Regions from separate parts of the Shewanella sp. SG41-3 genome, predicted to be linked through region 1. Evidence: predicted binding sites of a transcription regulator. Region 1 holds the regulator's gene; each other region holds the start of a gene.
The links. Region 1 encodes sigma-54, which starts transcription at its own class of promoters, with help from an activator protein. Its sites were predicted from a motif close to GTTGGCACGNNNNTNGNNT; they were not measured.
Positions count from the first base shown of each region.

Region 2: flgF (flagellar basal-body rod protein FlgF) is a predicted target of sigma-54. The motif match lies at 2,517-2,535, and genes of this name have one in related genera.
Region 3: H5164_RS15280 (BON domain-containing protein) is a predicted target of sigma-54. The motif match lies at 2,240-2,258, and genes of this name have one in related genera.
Region 4: H5164_RS09115 (superinfection exclusion B family protein) is a predicted target of sigma-54. The motif match lies at 2,483-2,501, and genes of this name have one in related genera.

Region 1 is NZ_JACJFJ010000003.1:211,711-215,881, reverse strand. It holds gene H5164_RS07005 (HPr family phosphocarrier protein) at 1-93, opposite strand, end outside; gene rapZ (RNase adapter RapZ) at 114-977, opposite strand; gene ptsN (PTS IIA-like nitrogen regulatory protein PtsN) at 974-1,417, opposite strand; gene hpf (ribosome hibernation promoting factor) at 1,420-1,707, opposite strand; gene H5164_RS06985 (RNA polymerase factor sigma-54) at 1,732-3,216, opposite strand; gene lptB (LPS export ABC transporter ATP-binding protein) at 3,360-4,091, opposite strand; gene lptA (lipopolysaccharide transport periplasmic protein LptA) at 4,088-4,171, opposite strand, start outside.
Region 2 is NZ_JACJFJ010000014.1:33,090-37,260, reverse strand. It holds gene H5164_RS19205 (flagellar basal body P-ring protein FlgI) at 1-232, opposite strand, end outside; gene flgH (flagellar basal body L-ring protein FlgH) at 243-917, opposite strand; gene flgG (flagellar basal-body rod protein FlgG) at 927-1,715, opposite strand; gene flgF (flagellar basal-body rod protein FlgF) at 1,727-2,470, opposite strand; gene flgE (flagellar hook protein FlgE) at 2,722-4,101, opposite strand; gene flgD (flagellar hook assembly protein FlgD) at 4,162-4,171, opposite strand, start outside.
Region 3 is NZ_JACJFJ010000007.1:271,674-275,844, forward strand. It holds gene H5164_RS15265 (LacI family DNA-binding transcriptional regulator) at 1-119, opposite strand, end outside; gene H5164_RS15270 (C40 family peptidase) at 273-833, opposite strand; gene H5164_RS15275 (TetR/AcrR family transcriptional regulator) at 925-1,509, opposite strand; gene H5164_RS15280 (BON domain-containing protein) at 1,653-2,204, opposite strand; gene H5164_RS15285 (hypothetical protein) at 2,479-2,955, opposite strand; gene H5164_RS15290 (sigma-54-dependent Fis family transcriptional regulator) at 3,222-4,171, shown strand, end outside.
Region 4 is NZ_JACJFJ010000004.1:156,553-160,723, forward strand. It holds gene H5164_RS09100 (DUF4862 family protein) at 1-765, shown strand, start outside; tRNA gene H5164_RS09105 (tRNA-Leu) at 1,092-1,176, opposite strand; gene H5164_RS09110 (DUF3149 domain-containing protein) at 1,526-1,657, shown strand; gene H5164_RS09115 (superinfection exclusion B family protein) at 1,831-2,442, opposite strand; gene H5164_RS09120 (ATP-binding protein) at 2,673-4,171, shown strand, end outside.

The DNA.
Region 1 (4,171 bases):
AAAATCACCCGCTAAAACAGCAAGTTTTGTTGCAGCTCGAGCATGTAACCCCAATTTATTTGAAATGGTTACTTGGCGTTCAAGTTTGATCATTGGCGCGATCCTATGCTCAGTTAGCTGTCAGTATCAGTTAAATTTAATTCTCTGTGGCGAGCATTAACTGTATGTTTACTGCCATGTCTAAACCTTTTTGCTAATTGATCAGCTATATATACCGAGCGATGCTGGCCACCGGTGCAACCAATGGCGATAGTCAGATAGCTGCGATTATTACGTTCTAAATGCGGCATCCAGGTTTCAAATAAGTTTTCAATTTGCCAGATAAACTTATTCACTAGAGGTTGCCGACCTAAAAACTCTTGTACCGGTTCGTCTAAACCTGTGAGTGGTCGTAGTGCTATTTCCCAGTGCGGATTAGGTAAAAAGCGCACATCAAACATAAAGTCAGCTTCTGTTGGCATACCGTGTTTAAAGCCAAAAGACTCAAAGTTAATCACTAACTCTTTATCGACACTACCTAACAAGATTTGCCTGACTTGGTCGCTTAATTCGTAAATATTCAGGGCAGAGGTGTCAATATAATGATCAACAATTTTTGCGATAGGCTCAAGTAAACGGCCTTCTAATATGATCGCTTCTTGCAGTGAAATATGATTTTTAGATAACGGGTGTAATCGACGCGTTTCGCTATAGCGTTTGAGTAGCACTTTATCATTAGAATTCAAAAAGAAGCTAATAATTTCAGTGTCATGTTCAAGTAAGGCAAGTTGATCTTGAAGGACTTTACCTTGCTCGGCAATGTTGCGTACATCAACACTAATTGCCACTAGATCATTATTACCTTTGAGCTGAGCCAGTAATATGCCAATCAGTGGTAAAGGCAAATTATCAACACAATAATACCCTAGATCTTCTAATACTCTTAGAGCAACAGATTTTCCTGAGCCTGAACGTCCCGATACTATGACAAGTTTCATGCAGTAATAACCCGATAAAGTTCTGTTGAGTCGTGAGTTTTACGAAGCTGTTTCAATATTTGCTTATCGCTTAATTTTTGAGCCACGCTTGATAGCGTGCTTAAATGCTGTTGGCACTGATCTGCAGGTACTAACAAAGCAAATAAAATATCCACGGGCTGTTTATCGATTGCATCAAAGGCAATGGCTTCTTCACATTTAATAAATATTGCGATCGGATGTTCTATGGTCGTTAATCTACCATGAGGTATCGCAATGCCATTTCCTATACCTGTGCTACCCATTTTCTCTCTCGCTAATAGGCTTTCAAAAACCTCTTGCGAAGATAGGGGTGGGTACTGGGCAGCGACTAAATTGCTGATGAGTTCCAGTACTTTTTTCTTACTGCCCGGTGTGGCACAGGTAGTGCATTCCGGCTGCAGAATGGTACAAAGTTCCATCGTTAGTGTTTTGTATACTTCTCTTTGTGTTTAATTACCTGACGGTCGAGTTTATCGATCAGGGCGTCTATTGCAGCATACATATCAGTGCTTTCTGACATGGCAAAAATCTCTGCACCATTAAGGTTGATTTTAGCTTCTGCTTTTTGTTGTAATTTTTCTACATTGAGCACAACGTGTACATTATTGATCTGATCGAAGTGTCGTTCAAGCTTTGAAAATTTACCTTGAACGTATTCACGTAAAGATTCGGTAATGTCGATATTTCTACCTGTCATATTGATAAGCATAAAAATCCTCCGTTGCCTTGTAGGTTATAAACTCTTACGTTGGTTTGAGGGCGGAATGAGCATCGCTTCGCGGTATTTTGCAATCGTACGACGCGCAACGTTGATCCCCTGATCTGCCAGCAGTTGGGCCATTTTGCTGTCACTTAATGGCTTTTGCTGGTTTTCTGCTGCAACCAGTTTTTTGATAAAAGCACGAATAGCGGTAGATGAGCATTCTCCGCCATCGTCGGTGCTGACATGGCTAGAGAAAAAGTACTTTAATTCAAATAGCCCACGTGGTGTGTGCATATATTTTTGAGTGGTAACCCGTGAAATAGTTGATTCATGCATTTCTACTGCTTCAGCAATATCATTGAGCACCATAGGTTTCATGGCTTCTTCACCATATTCAAAGAAACCTTGCTGAAATTGCACAATACAATTGGCGACTTTCAATAAGGTCTCATTGCGGCTTTCGATACTCTTGATGAACCATTTAGCTTCTTGTAAATGACCGCGAATAAATTGGCTATCGGCAGAGTTTTTACTGCTTCTAGCCATGGCTGCATATTGTTGATTAACGCCAATTTTAGGCATATTGTCTGGGTTTAACTCTACAACCCAACGGCCATTCTTCTTTAGTACGGTTACATCAGGAATAACATATTCGTCATCAATAGCGGTGACTAACAAGCCCGGGCGAGGGTTAAGTGACTGGATTAAGGTGATTGCGTCACGCAACTCGTTTTCTTTGAGCTTGGTTTTGCGCATCAATAATCTAAAATCGCGCCCAGCAATTAAATCTAAATAGTCTTTAATGAGCAGACGGGCATTGTCTATATGTGGGGTTGTGTCGGCATATTGGGCTAATTGAATGAATAAACATTCGCTTAAATCTCGTGCGGCAACACCAACGGGATCAAAGTGTTGAATACGTTTTAATACCGCTTCAACTTCATCTAGTTCAACACTTTCATCACCCATGGCTTCGAGAATATCTTCAGTGCTTTGGGTTAAATAGCCGCGTTCATCAATGGCATCAATAATCGCGGTAGCAATCGCTCGATCAGTGTCAGAAAATGGCGTGAGATTTTTTTGCCACTCTAAATGTTCATATAAGCCTTCAGTCGTTTCACCTTGGAATGGCATATCATCATCGCGCATGCTAGCGCTGCCTGAACCTGACATTGGAGAGGCGGTGTACACTTCATCCCATGTGGTATCCATAGCTAAATCGTCCATGGTTTCTTTGGTCATGGATTCTGCTGTGTCGACTGTTGAGGTGTCTTTTTCTATATTGACCACGCTGTTGTCACTAAAGTCGGTGTCCGATTGGTCGCGACTTTCTTTTACTGAGTCTTTTGCTTGAGAAAACTCATCTTCTATTTCAAGCAATGGGTTTGAGTCCAATGCTTGTTGGATTTCTTGCTGTAGCTCCAATGACGATAATTGCAGTAAGCGGATCGCTTGCTGTAATTGAGGGGTCATGGTTAAGTGTTGACCCATTTTGAGTTGGAGTGACGCTTTCATTTACCGCTTATCCCTAGATGATTTCCATAAAAATGACAATCTCGAAAACTGTAATCGATTGTCACATACATCAATGACATTTAACGCTATTTAGATATCGTTCAATGAAATGAGTTAGATAGACTAAAAGGCCAGTAAAGTAACTATAGCTTGAATTGTTCACCTAAGTACACAGCCCGAACTTGTTGATTACTCAATATCTCATCAGGTGTGCCTTCGGCAATTAAATTGCCCTGGCTGACAATATAAGCGCGCTCACAGACGTCTAAGGTTTCACGTACGTTATGATCGGTAATTAATACCCCTAAGCCGCGGTTTTTAAGCTGTTGAATGATTTTTTTTATGTCGATGACAGAAATAGGGTCAACCCCCGCAAAAGGCTCATCGAGCAAAATAAATTTAGGATTAGCGGCCAGCGCGCGCGCTATCTCTACTCGACGACGTTCCCCACCAGACAACGACATGCCTTGGCTGTCGCGAATATGGGTGATATGGAATTCTTCTAATAAATGCTCTACTTGCTCAATCCGTTGGTCGGTAGTGAGTTCTTTGCGAGTCTGCAATACGGCCATAATATTGTCGTATACGGTCAGTTTGCGAAAAATACTGGCTTCTTGCGGCAAGTAACCAATCCCTTTGCGAGCTCTAAGATGCATTGGGTCGGCGGTTAAGTCGTCATCATCAATTAAGATCCGACCTTTATCGCTTTGCACTAAGCCGACAACCATATAAAACGTGGTTGTTTTACCTGCACCATTGGGGCCTAAAAGACCAACAATTTGGCCTGTTTTAACGGTTAAACTCACATCTTTAACAACCTGACGAGTTTTATAGCTTTTAGCTAAATTTTCAGCCGTTAGGGTTATTTGGGTCATGGTTTGATCTGCTTTTTAACAGGAATTTCAGGGAGCTTTTGCTTTGGTGCAGTCTCGTCTTGGAAATTCTCAGGTTGAAT
Region 2 (4,171 bases), on a different contig from region 1:
GAACTGATTCAGGTAAATTAATGCCAAAGTTTTTTAGCATGGTTCTAAATGTTTGTTCGGTATACCGGGTTTTCTCCCCGGTACCAGGCAAACCAACAACTAAGCCATAACCCACTAGTTGGTTACTTCGTACTCCCTGAATACTGGCGATATCTTTAATCCGCTCCGCATTTGCAGAAGCGCTGAGCATTAATATCGACGCTACAAGCGACACGATCAATTTAGTTTTCATGCATTACTCCTTAGAAAGGCCACCAGTCACTCATAAAGAATGAACTCAGCCAACCGACTTTTTGGGAGTCAGCAAACGTACCGGTACCGCTATACTGAAAACGAGCGTTAGCCACTCGTGTAGAATCAATTGTATTATCTGGGTTAATGTCTTCACTGCGGATCATGCCAGTGACGCGAATAAACTCATCACCGTTATTGATCGAAATCCATTTTTCACCACGGATAACTAAATTGCCGTTGCTAAGTACTTGAATGATGTTGGCTGAAATACTGCCATCTAAACTGTTTGATTGATCGGCATCTGATTCTCGCTTGGTATTCATGCTGTCGTTATAACCAAGATCGAGCGGGATACCACTTATAGACACATTTTTCCCACCAGCATAAATAGGCTCGACGGTTAAGTCTGTGCCTTTTTTGATTTGGTTATAGGCACTTTTTTTCGCCTGGGTTGATTCTTTTAAGGTCACAGTGATGATGTCACCGACCCGATGCGCACGAATATCGGAATACAAGCTTGATGCCTGGCTATCAAGATAAATAGATCCCGTTGGCACCACTTGCGTTGGTACAGTATCTGGGTATACCGGCGCATAAAATGGATCATCAGCAATCGGTTTCTTGGGCGTAGAACTGCACCCAGCCAATAACAATACTGACGCTAACGCAATGTATTTAATCATGTTAGCTCCTTAGAGATTCTGATTAATATAAGACAGCATCTGATCAACCGCCGAGATAACTTTGGAGTTCATCTCGTAAATACGTTGACCTTGAATAAGGTTAACCAATTCTTCTGTCACATTAACGTTAGAGGTTTCCAATGCGCCTTGGCGGATAGAACCTAAACCGTCTTGTGATGCAGTACCTTGAATAGGCGTGCCACTCGCACCTGTCTCGGTGTATAAGTTTTGCCCTAATGGATCTAAACCAGCAGGGTTAATAAAATCGGTCATGGTTAACTGGCCAATAATCTGACTGGCAGCTGTACCTGGGGTTTGCACTGACACTTCACCCGAGGCCGACACCGTAATACTGGTGGAGTTTTCTGGAATAGTGATAGGCGGTTGAACCACATAACCAGAACCTGGTGTGACGATTTGGCCGGTATCATCTAAGCTGAACTGGCCGTTACGGGTGTAGGCTGCTGTACCATCTGGCATTTGCACCTCAAAAAAGCCCGAACCTTCAATCATTAAATCTAATGAGTTATCTGTAGTCAGCATGTTGCCTTGGGTAAACATTTTTTGCGTGGCAACCACTTTAGTACCTGCACCAATGTTTAAACCATTAGGTAACTTGCTATTGTCTGAGCTAATGCCACCAGCTTGGTTAACCGTTTGATAAAGAAGGTCTTCAAATACTGCACGACTTTTCTTAAATCCAACGGTACTGGCGTTAGCCACGTTATTTGAAATAACCGCAATATTGGTTTGTTGGGCGTCGACACCGGTTTTACTTATCCATAACGCTGGATGCATAATAATTACTCCTAACTAATTCTCATCAAGGAAGTGGACGCTCGATCAATCTCTTCAGCGTTCTTCATCATTTTGACTTGCATTTCGTATTGACGTTGAATATCAATCATGGCGACCATTTCATGCACAGAATTAACATTACTGCCTTCGACCGCACCACTTTCAACTTGAACGCCTGGGTCGTTTGGCGCATTGCCACCGGCAATAAGACGAAATAAACCATCTTCACCGCGCATAAGGTTTTCGTTACCAGGATTAACTAACTTAATCCTTCCGACCTCTTCTATTACCTCTGCGGTTGCCCCTTGAGGGCGTACAGAAATAATACCGTTGGCCGAAATCTCTATTTTTTCAACTGGAATGGGTAACACAATGGGACCTGAAGCGCCCATAACGGGACGATCACGGCTATTTAATAACAAGCCGGTACTGTCAATTTTTAGACTACCAGCGCGGGTATATGCCTCGGAACCATCAGCCGCCTGCACAGCAAGCCAGCCATCTCCTTTAACCGCAATATCAAGATCGCGACCAGTAGTTTTAATGGGGCCGCCATTAAAGTTACTGCCTGGGCTTTCCATCATCGAAAAAACCCGTGTAGGCAAACCTTCACCAAATGCCTGCATTGAACGGGCTTGGACCATGTCAGCTTTAAATCCATCAGTATTCGCGTTAGCAAGATTGTTCGCACTCACTGCTAGGGCATTCATCCCTTGCTTTGCGCCGCTCATGGCAATATAAAGAAATTTGTCCATTTTTTGCTCCGTCAAACTTTCTGCAAAGACACTATATACACAGAACAAGCAAGCATCATGCCAATGAGTTTTAAGTGAGGGAGTTGGGATGTAACTGTATGAATCAGTTAATCAATAAAATTAATGGGTAGCGCATGAGTGTCAAAAAAGAATCTATCGACAAGAGGGGGAGTAACAACGGGGACAAGTAACGAGGTGGAAAAGGCAAGGTGTTGCCGTAAACGGCAACACCTATATAGCCTAAGGATCATTTAGCGGATCTGTAATATCGTTTGGTTCAAGGTATTGTTAACTTCAAGCGTACGTGAGTTAGCTTGGAAGTTACGCTGAGCTGAGATTAAATCGACCAGCTCAGTGGTTAAATCAACGTTTGACTGTTCAAGTGCAGAAGAGCGAATACTACCAAATGTACCACTATTTGCCTCACCAGCTAATGCCGCGCCGGAACCTAAACTGGCTTTCCAAGACGTATTACCCACCTGAGTAAGACCTTGCTCATTAGCAAAACGTACTAATGCCACTCGCGCTAACGGCACAGTTGAACCATTACTATAACTGGCGGTAATCAGACCGTCAGACCCAATACCAACATTGGTTAATCGCCCTACGGTAATACCATCTTGAGTCAATTCAGTGACTTCAAATGGAGAAGCATACTGAGTTGGATTATTAAATTTTATCGTAAGTGTTTGAGTGCCGTCGGCTCCAGGGCCTAAAGCACCTGCACCGCCAGAACCTAATGCTTCAGTGGTAATGTTAGCAGGATCACTGCCAGTATAAGCACCAACAGAGTTAAATTTAAGCACAGCTCCTGACCAGACTCCACCTAATCCATCGGGATTAGCAGCAGATGCTGTACCCGTTGCGTCAGCAGTGCCATCACCATTGGTATCTGTTGAATAAGTACCAGCGCCAGCCGCAACATCAACAGGATCGCCATCAACTGCATAAAAGGCAACCCAATTACTTTCACCTGTAAATGAACCATTGGTCGGTTTAATAAAGTAAGTGGTCATAATGTGCGATTCACCTAATGAATCATAAATCGTCACCGAGGTAGAATTATTAAACGTATCAGAATCAGCAGGATTAAAATTAGCTGGGTCTAATGCGGTTTCACCCACATTAAGGTTCATTTGCAAACCAACATTTCCGGTTTGCACAGGGCTACCTGCAGTGTCAGGGATCTTAATCGGTTGGGTTGTGGTTAAACTCACAGAAGTCGAGTTACCATCTTCATCAACAGGGAAACCTTGTAAAAAGTTACCCGCTGAATCGACCATATAGTTGGCCGAGTCAACTTTAAATGCCCCTGCACGTGTATATGACTGATCTTGCGACCCTAACTCAGACGACGTAACAAAGAAACCACCGCCACTGATCGCCATATCCAGTGAATTACTGGTAAATTGCAAACTACCTTGATGAAATTGCTGTGCCACTTGAGTGGTGGTTGCTCCACCACCGACAGCGGTTTTACTGTTCGAAAAAATAGAATTTGCGTACACATCAGCAAACTCAGCTCGTGATTCTTTGAAACCAATAGTATTCACGTTAGCGATATTATTCGCCGTTGTATTTAAGTCTTTTTGCGCGGCAGCAATACCACTCAGTGCAATGTTAAATGACATAGTTCACCTCTCACAATTAATTCATTTATCAATAAAGCCAATAATTCAATACAGGCCTTACTATGTTTCA
Region 3 (4,171 bases), on a different contig from region 1:
TCTGTGCGGCGTTTTTCCGACAACTGATCTGGACGATTAAACGCATTAGATACCGTCGCATTCGACACACCTAATTCTTTGGCAATACTTTTTAAGGTCCAATGCTTGGAGTCTGGCATAACGGGTCCGTTTACGTCGTGGTTTTAGCCTAAACAGCTATTTATAACATGAATATATCGATGCTAAGCGGTGAAAACAACCCAAGCAATACTTCAAATGCAGGCCTAGGGTTGAAGCAAATAAACGGCACCAGCTGTTAAACTGCTGCTAAATTATAAATGGTCTTGCTGTTGAACATGTTCGACCAAACTGGCTATCGACATGTTTTGTTCAAACGTTGGATTGTCTATGCGTTTTGCAAACCAGAAACGAGGCTTCCAATAGATATTATTCAAACTCGAAATTTTTACCCCTTTTTTAGTCGAGGCATGTAAAAAACGATCATTGCCCATGTAAATACCGACATGATGAACCGTCCTAGTGGTTTTAAAAAAAACTAAATCGCCGGTTTGTAACTGGCTGCGCGGCACGTCTTTACCCAAAGTCCCCTGTGAATTCACTGTACGAGGTAGTTTGTCGCCGACAATGTTCAGGTAGGCCAAATACACAAACCCTGAACAATCTACGCCATTTCGGCTCAGGCCACCTAAACGATATGGCGTACCTTTCCATTGATTATGAAAACTTAACAGGCTTGACTCGCTCCACTTGGGCGCTGCTTGCTTAAGCATGGGTGGAACTACCACAGGCTTAGGTGCGATAACCACTTGCGGACTAGACGCACATGCCGACAGCAGTAAAACCAAACAACTAAGTAATAATCTTTTAGCCAATTAACCCTACTCCAAACACCGAAAAAACCGCTCTATGTAGCAATATTTTTTCCACAATACACGCTCAAAATCACTGCTGCAGCACTTGAATCTATCGAGTCATCATCTGCATACACTGCACTAAAGCTCGCTTAGCAGTCATTTTATCGACTTTAATTTGGCAGCGTAGCATAGTTCCTTGCCAGTTCGCCCAAAAAACACTCGCTAGTGTTAATGCTGGCAAGTCTGTACGGATATGGCCTTGCTGCTGCCCCTGCTCGATAAGCGCACTCAATAAGCCCAACCATTGATCATAAAGGTGGTTTAAGGTTTGATGCAATAAAGGCGCTTTGCTACTGACTTCAACCATTAAGTTACCCATTAAACAGCCACGAGGCTCACTGCCACTAAACAGCTCATCAATGAGTTGATGATACCCATTAAGCATTGTTGATAAATTAGTTTTAAAATTTACGCTTGAATCGATAGCAATAGGTTGAATACGTAATTGAAAATAATGTTCGGCAACGGCTGCCGCAAACGCCTCTTTACTGGCAAAGTAATGGTAAAAAGACCCTTTAGGAATACCGACCTCGTCGAGAATTAATTTAATGCCCACGCCACTATAACCGTGTAACGCAAAAAGCTTTTCGCCTACGGCGCATATTGATTGTCTACTTGCTGCACTTTTGTTCATTGAGCCTCCATTTCAATGACAGGATAAACAAGAATAGACCAGTCGGCTAACTTTAGTTGCTAATAATCAAAATATAGTGACTTATTGCCTATTTTAGGCATAAAAAAACCAGCCCAAAGGCTGGTTTAAAGATTATCAATAGATTACTGAGTGACACGTAACTTATTAACAACATCTTTTACGTCATCAGTATTTTTGGCAATCATTAAAGCTAAATCACGTTCAGCATCACTCGATACCGAACCTTTTAATGTTACCACGCTATTTTTTACCTCAACGTCAATATCGGTACCAGATACGTCGGCTGAGAATAATAGTCGCGTTTTGACTACGGTAGCGACTTTTGAATCGGTGAGGGTTTTAGCGAGATCATTAGTGTCTTTATCGCTATCAGGCTTCATTACCGACAATTCATTATTGACGTCTTTAACGCCATCTAAGCTTTTCACTAATTCTCCGGCAAGTGCCTTATCAACACTACTGTTAACTTTACCTGTTAGGGTCACATTGCCATCATGTACGTCAGTATTAATATCGAATGAATTCAAATTAGTATTTAACAAAAGTGTGGTTTCAGCTTTACCATCGATCCACGCATCTTTTGCATCATCTTGCCAATCTTGTGCTGCACTTGCACCGAATGCCATTGAACCTAACATGATGCTCATTACTACAGATAATGTGGTCTTTTTCATAAAGATTTCCTCCGTTGTTAATATCAAGGATTATAATGCGCGAATCATGCCAATAATTATAACCACATGTAAAATAACAACTAATTAAATTTCTTCATTGCTATGATGACTTTTAATAGTAATGTTATCGGACTTTTTTACCGATACTAGGTAAATTTTTCCTCATGGCAATCAAGAGTGGCTTAACCTCGACTAGACTTAAAAGGTGACGAAGCGAACATCAACAAAAAACGCCTGAGAATCAACATTATCAGGCGTTTTTATTACCCGCAGACTAATTACCTGCAACGGAAAGGTGTTTCATGGTATCAAAACTCATCTGTAGCCAAGCAATGCCTTCGGCAAGTTGCCCTGCGACACGCTTATTTTTAGTTTTTTTAGCGGCGTACTTTAATTGAGTTAATACTTGTTGCTCAGTTTCAACCAATACTGCAATCACCTGCGGTAATGGTTTATCCTGTATCAGGTGTTCGGCCTTAGCATAGTGTTTATATGAAGATTGTTGGTGAAAGGTTTTACTGTCCATAGGTCTTGCTTGGCTGGATCGCATCAACGTAAATAATGGTGTTAAACGCGTTAGCATGCATTTTCTAATGTCAGCCATATGGATAAAAACCCGCTTAATGTTGTAATCGTCGGCCCCTAGTATTGCTTGGGCATAAAATTGCTCGCCCTCTTGGCATAAATCAATCGCTTCATGCAAAAGCCACACATCGGACTCAACTTGTTCGTCTCGAGTATATGATTTCAACGCAAATCCTCCTGTATTCGATAATTTAACTAGTACTTTGCTCTATAGGTTGTATAACCTATAGAGATCCAGCACATATTATGTAAGCAAAGCCTAAACATAAGCACGTCTGCACATGGACAAAATTTAATTAACCATCTGATTATTAGTGTTATTATAATATTTTGTTACACGTTAATGGCCTAACAACACTGAATGATTGTCTTTAGTTGTCACACGACACCCGAGACAAACATTGGACTACATACCACAGGGAGTGAATCGGCATGCCACGTCCAACACTTTTTTACCATTTACACCGTCAAGAAGGTGAAGCTCGTCTACTTGCTTTACCAAGTAGCCAGCACTTTAATAAGATTGCCAGCTCAGTTGACCAGTCCTGGTTAGACCAACTGAAGAGTAACTCAATAGACGTTGCTATCATTGAACTGTCACAATTAAGCCAACAAGAATACGCTGAGCTAACTGACAGTTCGATAATGTCTGATATTGAGCTCATCTTCTTAACCGAAGGTAAGCCAAACCCCAACTTAGATCATTTAATGTCAAAAACGGCTGGTTATCATTTTCGCCAGCCTTACGATGCTGATGTGATTAACGACACGCTAGAAGACTTTGCCCGAGACTTCAAATCGCAATCGACTAAGCAAAAACAGCCTTTTTCGAGTGAACTAGACCAATATGGTTTATTGGTTGGTTCATCGCGTGCGATGCACAAGTTATATCGCACTATTCGTAAAGTCGCTGTCACCGAGAGCAACGTGCTCATCGTTGGTGAAAGCGGTGCAGGTAAAGAGCTCGTTGCCAATACTATTCATTTGGCTAGTCATAGAGTCGACGAACCCTTTATCGCAATTAACTGTGGTGCATTAAGCCCTGAACTGGTCGACAGCGAACTGTTTGGCCATGTAAAAGGCGCTTTTACTGGTGCCCATCGAGATCACCGTGGTGTATTTGAGCAGGCAGAAGGCGGCACCTTATTTCTTGATGAAGTAACCGAAATGCCGTTAGAACACCAAGTAAAATTACTACGCGTACTCGAAAATAATGAATATCGCTCGGTAGGCTCACAACATCTTAAAAAAGCCAATGTTCGTATTATTGCCGCCACTAACCGCGATCTAGCCGACGCTATTGATGCGGGTCATTTTCGCGAAGACTTATATTTTCGTTTAGCGCATTTTCCCATCCAAGTGCCACCATTACGCAACCGTAA
Region 4 (4,171 bases), on a different contig from region 1:
CCAGGGGTGATGAGGCAGATTGCTAAAAACCCGCATTTTGGCATAGCCTCCACCAATGAAACAGGTAGACAAGCTGCACTGGCTTTTTACCAACAAGCACAGCAAGCTATATTTAAATTAAACAATCACTTAAAAAGAGAGGCTGTAAGCTTTTTAAAAATACATACAGCACCAAAGATAACTGAAAACACACAATCATCTATTCAAGCTTTGCAAACATCACTTGAAGCCATGCAATCATGGAACTGGTACGGCGCAAAACTCGTCATTGAACATTGCGATGCACATATCGCAGGGCAAGAAGCTGAAAAGGGCTTCATGCTATTACAAGATGAAATGACGGCGATTACGCACGTTAACAGTAAACTGAATAGTGATATTGGTGTCAGTATCAATTGGGGGCGTTCAGCTATTGAAACACGTAATACCGATGGCCCCTTGCAACATACTAAACAAGCTTATCTCAGCGGCTTGTTAAAAGGGATCATCTTTTCTGGTACCTCAGATATAGACGGCCCTTATGGGCAATGGAAAGACACTCACATGCCTCCAGCACAAGCCGTATACATTCCCAGCTTTGCAGAAAACTCTTTATTAACGATGGAGCAAATAGAAAAAACCATGCAACAGTGTGATTACAAGCAACTGAAGTTTATTGGTGGAAAAATTTCATTAAGCCCAAATGAGGCAAATGTTGACCAACGAATTTCTTATTTAAAAAGCATAACAACATTGCTCGATCACGTACTCGAAATAAAATCATGAGCAATCTATCAATCATTTTGGCCAGCCAAATATAATCTATATGAGATATGCCACATGTATTTCTGATTAAAAATTTACTTTAATGGTTTGTATAGTGCATTTTACCCATTCTAGCGCTTAGTATTTGAGTGCATTGCGCAACATAGTGACAAGTAAATGTTTAACTCAGTTTATACCGGAAATGGTGTATAAATAGATAACATGTCAATTTACCGACTAAAGAATGCAATGGCTTGCTAACGTATTAAAGTGATGAACTTATCACTGTCACCTTAAATTATAGGCATAAAAAAGCCCCGTTCGATTAAGAACAGGGCTTTAAATAATGGTACCTGAGGTCGGACTCGAACCGACACGCCGCGAAGCAGGGGATTTTGAATCCCCCATGTATACCAATTTCATCACTCAGGCAAAGACTTGTAAGCTGTATTTAGCTTTGCAAAAAAATCTGCTTTACGCAAATATCTTTGCAAAACTAACCACTCAATTAATCAACTTATGTTGTCACAATTGAGTGTTGGCGATTATACCTTTGCATTTAATAATCGCAAGTACTTTACCTATTATTTCTATAAAAAACACTCAATTGCTCAAAAGTCATTCATAGTGCCAAATAACAATGGCTGATGGTTTTTGTGAGCTAATTAGCAGTTTCACACAAATATAACATTATCACTGCTGAAGATTGATCAAGATCAGTATCACGACAGAGTTTTGACTTTATGATGATCATGATTTCACATTCCAGAGGATAAATATCATGGCATTTTGGTTAGATTTAATGTTTGGTAACGCAATAGGATTACTATCGATGACTGTAATCTTTTGTACCTTTGGAATAATGTCTTATCTAATGTGGATGTTTATTGTGAAGTCTGCACCTACTAAGTGAGTCTCTAACTAGGCTAAGTATTTTACTGCTTATTATTTCATGATCAATATGGATTCTTCCTTGCGAATCATACATTGGCGATAAAACACATGGAGTGTTTTTATGTCAAGTTGGGGGCTATATGGCCCCCATTTTTTTATCTATACCAATCAAATACTGCACAAAATATTAAATTAAGCGGCATGCTTGCGTGATTGAACCAAGCCATTAATAAAATGTGGACGTGTTTTGATTAGATAGGTCATTTCCTCAGCACTCGGCTCACCTGCTGGTAAACGTAATACATCGCGATTTAAATAATTTCGCGCCGGCATCGATATCTTGTATTCTGCCGTTGGTCCTTGAATCGCATAGTGGCGCTCATTTCCAAGCATCTCAAGTATACTGCTATGAACTAGATTTTTAACTGCTAACTCATTTTGCGGCAGGGTTAAAATAGTCTGTCCCTGTAAAAAGAATTCGCGTAACAAGGCTCGTTCTGCCGGATCGAGTAGTTTCACTTTTGCTTCGATGGTTTCTACTGTGCGTTTTTGGCGAAAAAACACAATAGACTCATCAACCACAAAGGCAAAAATTTGACTTAAAAAATACGCGACTCCCATTATTAATCCTAAGCCAATAAACTGACCATATTGATTGACTAGGTGATCTAACGATAAAAACGCCAGTAAATCTTTAGGCGCAAACAGTAAACTAGTACATGTTACAATAACCCATGTCATAGCACTTACGAATAAACGTTTGCTATTAAACAACTTTATTGAACCTACTTTTATTTTCATCATAGCTTACCCGCAGTGTCAGATTTTTGATCATACTGACTTAAAGCAAAATATATGCCATAAAAAAACATCACTAACATTATCTTTATTCACACCATTTCAATTCCATATTAGGACATTCAAGCTATGCTTGAATAAAATTCAGAAAGTTGGAATTAACACTAGCGCAACAAGCTGTAAGCTCGTATTTTATATGTCACTCATCATTGGTAATTAATCACATTGAAGAAAATATGCTGATATTCATACGTCAATTGCTCCAGAGCCCTATTGCCCGAAAGTTAACACTGTCTATCGTGGTGTTTAGCTCTTTGATTACGATTGTGACGACAGCTTATCAGCTCATAAGTGATTATCAGGAGGATGTGAATAGAATTGATCGCGTATTTTCAAGTATAGAAGCGGTAAATTTAGAAGTATTAGCATCCAGTGTTTGGGTAATAGACGAAGACTTAATTAACACTCAACTCTATGGTTTAAGCCAATTACCTGACATTAAATATATTTCTATCCGTGATGACAGTAATCAAGAATGGCATTTTGGTGAGTATCAGAAAACGGCCGTTATCGAAAAGCAATTTCCGTTGATTTATACCAACAATGAAAATATTCCTGTTGGGACCCTTACAGTACAAGCCGATCTCAATGCCATTTATGATCGTCTGTATAATAAAACAATACTGATTTTACTGTCCAACGCGATCAAAACCTTCTTCGTTGCAGGTTTTATTTTGTTTTTGGTCTGGTTCAATGTCACCAAACATCTGCGCCAATTAAGCCAATATTGTGATGAAATTAGCTTAGACAATCCCTTTACGCCCTTAAATTTTAACCGTAAGCCACAACGTGATGAGTTCAGTTTAGTCGCCGAAGCCGTCAATACAATGCAGCAACAAATTCGAGGATCTTATCAAGATCTGCAGCAATCAAAAGTCGATTTAATGCATGCCGTTGAAGATCGAGATCGCTTACTATTATTAGAGCGTAGTTATAAAGATGAACTTGCTCGCCAAGTAAAAGAGCAAACCAGAGAACTTGAACAATCACTGCAAATGTTAAAACGAACACAACAAGTGCTGATAGAAAAAGAGAAAATGGCCGCATTAGGAGGATTAGTTTCCGGCGTCGCCCATGAAATTAATACCCCGATAGGTATTTGTTTAACGGCTGCAAGTTCACAATTGGCTTATGTAGAAGATCTGATCAAGCTTATCCATAGTGATCATGCCACATTAGAACAAATCAATGGGATTTTAGAGCAATACCAAAAAAGCAGTCAGTTAATTGTGAGTAATATCACTCGTGCCAGTTATTTAATCCAGCAGTTTAAATCTATTGCGGCAGAACAAAGCCAAGAAAAATACACTCTATTTAATCTTAATCACCAATTACGCGATATTACCGACTCAACCATAATGATATTTTCGCCGCAAAAGGTTGAGATAACCGTCAATATTGATGAGCAATTGCAGGTTTACACTAATGCCAGCCTACTCTCCCAAGCTATTAATAACGTGATATCAAATGCATTTTTACATGCATTTAAAGATACCTCACAAGCGAAGATCTGCATTAATGTTATAACTAAACCTGACACTATTGATATCGAAATTCAAAATAATGGCGCGCTTATTCCAAGTGACATTGCTGAGCATATATTTGAACCCTTCTTTACCACCGCTCGCCACAAAGGTGGCGTCGGCTTAGGGCTCGCAGCTGCATTTAATGCAAT